Regions from separate parts of the Bacillus sp. JJ864 genome, predicted to be linked through region 3. Evidence: riboswitches for the same ligand, from Rfam matches in the RefSeq annotation. Region 3 holds a riboswitch; each other region holds the start of a gene.

Region 1 (3,281 bases), on a different contig from region 3:
TACTCATTTGCTATTGTTAATAGCAATAAAAAGGTGCTTGAAAATTAAATAGACTTACCTCATCTACACTCAAGGGTAGAGGCCGCGATAATCAAAAGTAAGCTATAGGAAATAAAGTGGTATTCATGATTATAGTCTGAAAGGGATTTTCGCCGAAATATATGAATACCCACTTATTCATATATTGGGACTGCATTAAATAAATGTAGTACTGTCATAAGTTTTTGACTTATGGAGAGCTATTAGGAGATGTTTGATGCGGTTTCTTATTTGAGAAAATAACACAAGTTTATTTTTTCATCCTATATTTTTCTAATAAGAAACGCGTGTGAACATTGTTCCGCGCGTTTTTTGTTTACCTAATTAGGGATAATATGAACAACTAAGGGATGTAATAGATGGTTTTGAGAAAAAAGGGAGGAATTCACATGTATTTACACGGCACAAGCCGCATTAACGAGCAAGGACATTTAGAAATTGGGGGATGCGATGCTACTGAACTTACAGCGACATATGGTACACCTCTTTATGTATATGATGAAGCAGCAATTCGTGAGAAATGTCGTGCATTTCATCGTGCTTTTAGAGAGAGTGGGTTCTCTTATCAAGTAGCATATGCAAGCAAAGCGTTCTTGTGCATGGAAATGTGCCGATTAGCTGCGGAAGAAAATATGTCGCTGGATGTTGTGTCTAGCGGAGAGTTATATACGGCATTGCAAGCAGGATTTTCAGCTGAACGTATCCATTTTCATGGCAATAATAAAACAGAAGAAGAGCTGAGAATGGCGCTAGAAGCTAATATTGGGTGTTTCGTTGTAGATAATTTTTTAGAACTAGAAATATTACATGATTTGGCGAAAGAATACGGAAAAGTTGCCAGTGTTCTGCTTCGTGTGACTCCAGGAGTAGAAGCGCATACGCATGAATATATTACAACGGGTCAAGATGATTCTAAGTTTGGTTTTGGTATTTCAACAGGGCATGCATTACAAGCAATGAAAAGTGCATTAGAAAAATCAAATTACAATGTGCTAGGAATTCATTCTCATATAGGATCACAAATTTTTGAAACTGCAGGATTTGTTCGTGCAATTGAAGTGCTTCACAAATTTCTAGAATTAGTGAGAAAAGAAATGGATTATGTAGCACCCGTATTAAATGTCGGCGGTGGTTTTGGAATTCGTTATACGGAAGGGGATACACCGCTTGCTCTTGGCGAATATGTGCAAGCTGTGACAGATGCGGTACGCGAGCAATTTACAGCATGTGAATATCCACTTCCAGAAATTTGGGTAGAGCCAGGTCGTAGTATTGTTGGTGATGCAGGAACAACTTTGTATACAGTGGGAGCGATTAAAGATATTCCAGGCATTCGGAAATATGTATCAGTTGATGGTGGCATGACAGATAACCTTCGACCGGCACTTTACGGAGCGCGTTACGAAGCATTACTAGCAAACCGAGCGAATGAATCTGCTGAAGAGGTTGTTTCCATTGCAGGGAAGTGTTGCGAAAGCGGGGATATGCTCATTTGGGATATAGCGCTCCCGAAAGTTGTTTCGTGTGATCTCTTAGCTATCTCTTGTACAGGGGCATATGGCTATTCGATGGCAAACAATTACAATCGCATTCGTCGACCAGCAGTTGTGTTTGTGAAAAATGGAAAATCTCATGTTGTTGTTGAGAGGGAATCGTTTGAAAATATTATCGGAAACGATCGCATACGTGTAAAGGAATTTGTATAAAGTGAAACTTCTATCAGTGGGGATCTTACTGCCTGTTAATGCGGGATAAATACGTTCTCGTTTAGTTGAAGAAGGAGTCTTTTAGGTGAACAACTCCTTCTTCTTTTAAAATAATAAATTTTATCGGAAAACTAGGATTGAAAAAATTCAGAATCGTGTTAAAATACAGTTATAATTAAATTCTTATCAAGAGCGGCGGAGGGAACTGGCCCAAAGAAGCCCGGCAACCTACTTTATAAAAGTAAGGTGCTACTTCCAGCAAAATGGAATCCATTTTGGAAGATAAGGTAGATACGTTACCGGAACAGTCTTTTCGAAATGGGAAAGATTTTTTTTATGAAAAAAGGGGGGACTGTTCGTGGGGGTACAAGGACAATTTGAAGAAGTAGCAAGTAAGATTCAAGCAATGCTTGCTGATATGAAATATGGTTCAATTACAATTGTTGTGCAAGATGGGAAAGTGATTCAGCTTGAAAAAAGTGAAAAGGTGCGCTTGAAATAAGCATGCTGACTAGAAAAACTAGAGGCGGCTTTAATCTATTTTAATTAGATTAAAGCCGCCTTTTTGTATAGGTTTTATGAAGGGGGAGAACGATGTTAACGTATGAAACATGGAAAGATCATTTTGTATCATTTCCAGAGGATGATGAAACGAGAGGTGCTTTAGCAGCGGTGCGCTGGGCCTATGAACAATATGGGCAGGATATTGTGTATGCATGCAGCTTTGGGATAGAAGGAATGGTTTTACTGCACTTGATTAACCAAGTAAATCCATCTGCAAAGGTTGTGTTTTTAGATACAAATGTTCATTTTCAAGAAACGTATGACTTAATCCAAAAAGTACGAGAACGATACTCTAAGTTGCAGATTATTGAAAAGCAACCGGAGCTTACACTTGAAGAGCAGGCAAAGGAGTATGGTGATAAATTGTGGGAACATAATCCAAACCTTTGTTGTCAATTAAGAAAAATTAAGCCGTTAGAAGAAGTATTAACAGGCAGGAAAGCTTGGATATCTGGTTTGAGAGGAGAGCAGTCTGAAACGCGAAAAAATATACAGTTTGTTAATCAAGACCATCGTTTTCAATCTGTAAAAATTTGTCCGCTTATTCATTGGACTTGGAAAGACGTATGGCGTTACGTATACAAGCATAATTTGCCATACAATCCGCTTCATGATATTGGATATCCGAGTATCGGATGTAAAACATGCACTATGCAGGTGCAAGAAGGCGGCGATTTGCGAGATGGACGGTGGGCTGGAAAGACAAAAACGGAATGTGGTCTTCATTATCAATAAAGGCTGATAAAAAAGGAGAAGAAGAGAATGAGTGATAGAAAAACATTAGTGAATCGAATTGATACAACATATGAAACAGCACATATTGTAAAGGAAATTGAGTTGGATGGAGTGGCATTAAGTGATTTAGAGCTTATTGCTATCGGTGGATATAGTCCGCTTACTGGTTTTTTAGGGGAAAGCGATTATACGTCCGTAGTCGAGGAAATGAGATTAACAGATGGAGAGGTATGGAGC
Region 2 (3,281 bases), on a different contig from region 3:
CATTCCTCCTGAAATGATATAAAGTGTGATATTATGCTCTCGCAAAAACTGTACAAATTCTGCAAATCCAGTCCGAATGACGGCAGTTTCCTTAATAAAAGCTGTAATTTTATCTTGTAAACTTGTAGGTAATAGAGAAAAAATTTTCCCTACACCTTCTTGAATAGAAAGTTCTTGTGATAAAATTTGTTGTTTAATTGTTTCTGCCTCAAGTGGTGCAAATTTTTGTATAATGGCAACAATATTATCGTTATTTGTAATTGTGCCATCGAAATCACAAAAAATTTGCATGCTCATGCTTGCACCTCTTTAGCTGGATTGCCCCATAAGCGCAAAGCAGCTTGTAAATAAGAATCCTCACTCTTATGAAGCGGCGTGTTGGTTAACGCTGCATCGATAGCAGCTCGAAATGCTTTTCCGCCCCCCTGTGCTCCGGATGGATGTCCGTGAATACCGCCGCCAGCATTAATGACACATTCCGCACCGAAGTCACGAATGAGAAGTGGAACAAGTCCTGGATGAATGCCAGCAGATGGAACAGGAAAGCTCCGCTTAAACGGTTCATTTTCATCTGTAAGTGCTTTGGCTAAATAAAGTGCTTCTTCTTGTTTTAAAGCGACATTTCCATACGGTGATGGAAATAGCGAGAAATCTGCACCAGCATAGCGAAGAAGCTTGCCAAGTAATAAAGAAGAAGAAAATCCATATAATTTAGATGCTATGTAAGTTCCGCTTACTGCTGGATGTGCCATAATTGGGATAGAAATATCATTGTCTTCCGCTAAAGCTTGCAACACATCAAGTCCATATGCGAATACATTGAAAAGTAATAGATCAGCTCCAGCAGCAACGGCTTGTTTTGCCTTTTCTTTTAAATCATAAGTCCGTCCTGAAAGATTAACGGCATATAACGTTTTATGCCCGTATGTTTCATAAACAGATTGCAATACTTCTTTTCCGGTGTGAATGCGTTCTGACAGTGGTGTTAACGGATTATCAAATAAAATTTCATCATCTTTTACAATGTCGACACCGCCGCTTGCTTGATCGCGAAGTTGTGTTTTTAAATAACCGATATTTCGGCCGATCATTCCTTTGAAAATACTCATGAGAAGAGGGCGATTGTGAACATTCAAATTGTTTCGTATTTCATCGATACCGAATTTAGGACCAGGGAAGACCTTTTTAATATCATCAGAAAATGCTAAATCAATTAATTTAATTTCTCCATCCAAGGATAATTTTCCGAAAACAGTTGTGAATATTGCTGGTAAGTCATTGGTGAAGTTAGCGGATGGATAATGAATTTTAATAAGTCCGCGTGTTACTTTTTTATCAAGATATATGTTTGTTGTTTCATCTTCTTCTAATTTTTCTACGCTAACGACTGAACCTTTATGTCGTTTTAATTGTTCTTGTAATAAGTGGGGTAAGTGTGTCCACGAACCAATTGTTAAACCAAGGGCAATTTGCTCTGCTTTTTGACTTAAATGATGAGAATCATCATGAATGAAGTATGTTGCTGTTATTCCGCTCATTTTCATAACCTCCTAGTTAAATAAAAAAACCTCTCAGCTAAGGAGAGGTTTTTTTACAACCAGCTCCTTATCTGTCAGCATAACGCTGCGAGAATTAGCACCGTGCCTACATAAAGTAGATCGGTTGCCGGGTTTCATTGGGCTCGTCCCTCCACCAGCTCTTGATAAGAAGTATTTGGAAATGTTTAAAATTTTTGATAACTGAATTTTGACAGAGAATTTTTATGTTGTCAATGTTTTTTTGAAAATTTTTAACTCGGCAATTCTCTGAACCGCTTCTTGAAGACGTTCCTCTGAATGTAATAAGCCAACACGAACATAGCCTTCTCCGTGTTGACCAAAGCCGATGCCTGGAGCGACAGCAACGTGTGCCTGGTTTAATAGTACATCAGCAAATTGCTCTGACGTATAGCCATCTGGAACGGGAAGCCAAGCAAAAAAAGAACCTTTTGGTGAGGTGACATTCCAGCCGATAGAACGACAAGCAGTAATGAAAGCATTTCTTCGAGATTCATAGCGTTCTACGAGTTCATCGACACAAGTTTGCGGACTTAATAACGCTTTTTGAGCAGCTTCTTGTACGGCACCAAAAATACTAACATACATATGATCTTGTAATACGTTAATCGTTTCAATAACACTTTCATTCCCAACGGCAAACGCGATGCGCCATCCTGCCATATTATACGTTTTTGACAACGTATAAATTTCAATGCCAACATTTTTTGCTCCATCGATTTGTAAGAAACTAATCGGCTTTTTAGCGTCAAAACCAATCGCCCCATACGCGAAATCATGACAGACTAAAATGTTATGTTCGTTTGCAAACGATACAGTTTCCTCAAAGAATTTTGTTGTTGCAACGGCTCCAGTTGGATTGTTCGGATAGTTTAAAAACATTAATTTTGCTTGTTCAGCAGTTTGCGCATCAATCTTTGTATAATCAGGTAAAAATTGATTTTCTGATAGCAGTGGCATTGTAGCAATCTTTGTTTTTGCTAAGGCTATCCCTGACAAATAATCTGGATAACCTGGATCGGGAACAAGAACTGTATCACCTGGATTCGTAAAACAAAGAGGTAATTCAACTAAGCCAGCTTTTCCGCCAAATAGAACAGCTACTTCTGTTTTCGAGTTTAATTGTACACCGTATTCACGCTCATAAAATGTAGCGACAGCCTCTTTTAAACTTTCATGTCCTCGAAATGGCGGATATTTATGATGAATAGGATGTTCTGCTGCACGTTGTAATGCTGTTATGACGTGCGCTGGTGTTGGCTGATCTGGATTTCCTTGTCCTAAGTTAATAACATCATGACCAGCTTGCATTACTCCATTTACTTTTGCGACAAGAGAAGCAAAAAATTGTGTTGGTAATGATGTTAATATCTCGGAAGGTTGAAAATGTTTCATACTTTCCACCTCTTTTGAAAGTTGTTACAATTATAGTGACAAATAATATAATCTTTCCAACTTTTTGTAAAGAAAAAAATAAAAAGGAAGAAGGAAAAGAGTAATGAAAATTGCTTGTGTACAAATGAATATCGCTTTTGGTAATGTTGAAAAAAATATAGAACATGCTGAAAAAAAAATAAGCGAGGCGATGAAGGGAAATCCGGATGTTATTGTATTGCCAGAGTTATGGACAACAGGTTATGATTTAGAGCGTCTTCCTGATATTGCTGATCTAGATGGGAATGATACAAAAGGTTTATTATCAAAGTGGAGTAAGCAAAATGGAGT
Region 3 (3,281 bases):
GATAATACACATCGGTTATCGCTTCTTCTTCTTGTAAATAAGAAACAATTGCTTTTGCATTCTCTTCGTGCTGCCTCATGCGCAGCGCTAATGTTTTCATGCCGCGTATTAAAAGCCAAGAATCAAATGGGCTTAACACAGCTCCAGATGCGTTGTGATAGTGAGCGAGTTCTTCGCATAATTTTGCCCCTTTTGCAACAACGAGTCCGCTTAATACGTCATTATGACCACCTAAATACTTTGTAGCGCTATGCAGGACAATATCAGCTCCTATTGTTAATGGTTGTTGTAAATAGGGTGTGTAAAATGTGTTATCAATAATAAGGAGCAGGTCGTGCCGCTTTGCAACGGCAGCAACTGCGGCAATGTCGGTTATTTGCATAAGTGGATTTGTTGGTGTTTCTATGAAAATGGCTTTTGTTTTCGGTGAAATTGCTTTTTCAATTTCTTCTATATGCTGCGTATCTACATATCTACATCGAACATCCCATTTTTGCTCGTGCTCTGTAAATAAACGATATGTTCCGCCGTATAAATCTTCAGATACAATCAGTTCGTCACCAGAGCGGAATAATGAAAGGACAAGAAGAACAGCAGCCATTCCTGAGCTACAGGCATAGCCTTGTTCACCTTGTTCTAAGTCAGTGATTGCACGCTCTAATAAAAGGCGTGTTGGGTTTCCAGTTCGGGAATAATCAAACCCAGTTGACTTTCCAATTCCTTCGTGGCGATAAGCTGTGGAGAAGTAAACGGGTGGATTGACTGCTCCAGTTGTTGTTTCACTGCGATTTCCAATTTGGGCAAGCTTTGTTTCGATTGTAGACATAATAAAATTCCTCCTTAGTGCAAAATAAAAAAGCCTTCTAAGAAGAAGGCTTTTTTATGACGAATATAGTCTTCTTCTTATCTGTCAAATCATTTCTCAATTTGCTGGAATTAGCACCTTATTAACAAATAAAAAGCTTGTTAATGGTTGCTGAGGCGTCATTGGGCCAGTCCCTCGACCTCTCTCGATAAGAATTCGAAATATGAAGTTTTTAATTATGTTTTTTACTTTACAATAAATTTAGAAAGAAACGCAACTATTTTTTGAATAATTTTATTTTTCTTTCTTTTTGTTGACTTTCGTACTTTAACATGCTAAATTAGTAAAAAAATTAACAAAGATTGTTAATAAGTGAACGGATGATGTTCGCTTTTTGAAAACATAATTGAATGAAACTCTTATCAAGAGTGGTGGAGGGAAAGGCCCTGTGAAACCCAGCAACCTTCAAACAACATGTTTGAAACGGTGCTAAGACCTGCGGAACAAAGCGTTCTGAATGATAAGAGGAGGATAAAAACCCCCTCTTCATTAAGAAGAGGGGGTTTTTATATAAATACAAATTAAAAACCCCTTTCTTTCTGGGGGGACGAGAGCGTCTGGCCATGTATAGAAGCGGTCAGGGCCTTTTCCTGCCACATATAAGGTTTAAAACAAAAGGAGAAAGCGACTGTAGGTTTTGTTTTGCATAGAAGTGACTTATATGTCGAAAAAGCAAAATAGATTTATATATTGACTGAAGAGAGGGAGACATGTGAAATTACTAGATTTATTGCAAAGAGGAATTGTGATTGGGGATGGAGCGATGGGAACGTTGCTGTATTCTCATGGTTTACAAAGTTGCTTTGAAGAATTGAATGTATCTGAACCAGAACGGATTATTTCGATTCATAAACAATATGTTGCAGCAGGGGCAGATGTTATTCAAACCAATACATATGGAGCAAACGAAGGGAAACTTCGCATGTACGGTCTTGAGGATCGCGTAAAGAAAATTAACCGAGCCGCTGTAAGACATGCAAAAGAAGCTGTAACAGAAAAGAATGCAATCGTTGGGACCATCGGTGGAATGAAACATATTGGAGCAGTTACAACCACTGATATGGAGCGCGAATTTATGCTCTTAGAGCAAGCAGATGCCCTATTAGAAGAAAGTGTGGATGGGCTATTATTAGAAACGTTTTACGATGAGTTTGAATTACTTCATGCAGTGAAAGTATTAAGTAAGCAAACAAATGTCCCTCTTATTGCGCAGCTTGCCCTTCACGAAGCTGGTACAACTCAAAACGGAAATAGTGTGGATGATGTATTGAAGCAGCTTATAGAGTACGGTGCAAATGTGGTCGGATTAAATTGCCAGTTAGGACCGCTTCATATGATTGAATCGTTTAAAACGATAGAAATTCCTAAATATGGTTACTTATCTGCGTATCCAAATGCTGGTCTTCCTAAATATGTAGAAGGTCGTTACGTATACGAAGGAAGCCCGGCTTATTTTGAAGAGATGGCGCCGGCATTTATTAAGCAAGGCGTTAGGCTTCTAGGAGGCTGTTGTGGTACAACTCCTGCCCATATCGAAGCGATGAAGCGAGCGCTTGAAAATGAGTACCCTGTTACAGCCAAAGAAGTTGTAAAGCGAGCGGAAGTAATAACAACGCAGCGTGTAAATGTAGTGGATCGAATTACATTAGCAGAAAAAGCGAAAAAGGAAACGACGGTGATTGTTGAGCTAGATCCGCCTAAAACGTTGGATACACAGAGATTTTTTGAAGGAGCAAAGGCGTTGAAGCGTGCCGGAGCAGATGCGATTACGTTAGCAGATAATTCATTAGCATCGCCTCGTGTATCAAATATGGCAATGGGAGCGTTATTAACAAAGCATGATATCCCTATATTAACTCATTTAACGTGTCGTGATCATAATGTGATTGGGCTGCAGTCTCATTTACTTGGATTAGCAGCACTCGGTATGGAGGAAGTATTGGCATTAACCGGAGATCCTGCGCGGGTTGGTGATTTTCCTGGTGCAACATCTGTATATGACTTGTCTTCGATAGAACTCATTAAAATGATTAAGGAAATGAACAATGGCCGTTCTATTTTAGGAAAAACAATTGGAGCAGCTACCCATTTTTCGATTGGCGGGGCTTTTAATCCGCATGTTAGGCATATCGAGGCCGCTGTAAAACGTATGGAGAAAAAAATTGCAGCTGGTGCGGAGTATTTTTTAACGCAACCCATTTATGATGCGGCAGTCATTCGAAATGTATATGAAGCAACGAAGCATATCGAACAGCCAATTTTTATTGGAATTATGCCGCTTGTAAGTAAACGAAATGCAGACTTTTTACATTTTGAAGTGCCAGGTATTACTCTTCCAGAAGAAGTGAGAAGGCGTATGGACGGACATAAAACATCAGAAGAAGCAGTGACAGAGGGAATTCATATATCTAAAGAA

What was found. Region 3 has a riboswitch for S-adenosylmethionine ahead of V7024_RS01005 (bifunctional homocysteine S-methyltransferase/methylenetetrahydrofolate reductase). Riboswitches for the same ligand answer to the same signal wherever they lie in the genome.
Region 1: linked by a shared signal. The riboswitch ahead of V7024_RS19125 (YezD family protein) and the one ahead of V7024_RS01005 (bifunctional homocysteine S-methyltransferase/methylenetetrahydrofolate reductase) in region 3 are both predicted to bind S-adenosylmethionine.
Region 2: linked by a shared signal. The riboswitch ahead of mtnW (2,3-diketo-5-methylthiopentyl-1-phosphate enolase) and the one ahead of V7024_RS01005 (bifunctional homocysteine S-methyltransferase/methylenetetrahydrofolate reductase) in region 3 are both predicted to bind S-adenosylmethionine.

Annotation. Positions count from the first base shown of each region.
Region 1 covers NZ_JBALLY010000135.1:22,787-26,067, reverse strand. The annotation lists lysine riboswitch at 69-250, shown strand; gene lysA (diaminopimelate decarboxylase) at 429-1,745, shown strand; SAM riboswitch class I at 1,926-2,034, shown strand; gene V7024_RS19125 (YezD family protein) at 2,104-2,247, shown strand; gene V7024_RS19120 (phosphoadenylyl-sulfate reductase) at 2,340-3,044, shown strand; gene sat (sulfate adenylyltransferase) at 3,072-3,281, shown strand, end outside.
Region 2 covers NZ_JBALLY010000001.1:17,418-20,698, reverse strand. The annotation lists gene V7024_RS00130 (2-hydroxy-3-keto-5-methylthiopentenyl-1-phosphate phosphatase) at 1-297, opposite strand, end outside; gene mtnW (2,3-diketo-5-methylthiopentyl-1-phosphate enolase) at 294-1,538, opposite strand; SAM riboswitch class I at 1,603-1,709, opposite strand; gene V7024_RS00120 (pyridoxal phosphate-dependent aminotransferase) at 1,761-2,951, opposite strand; partial or broken gene V7024_RS00115 (carbon-nitrogen family hydrolase) at 2,966-3,281, shown strand, end outside.
Region 3 covers NZ_JBALLY010000002.1:93,783-97,063, forward strand. The annotation lists gene V7024_RS01000 (methionine biosynthesis PLP-dependent protein) at 1-826, opposite strand, end outside; SAM riboswitch class I at 901-1,020, opposite strand; SAM riboswitch class I at 1,222-1,332, shown strand; gene V7024_RS01005 (bifunctional homocysteine S-methyltransferase/methylenetetrahydrofolate reductase) at 1,578-3,281, shown strand, end outside.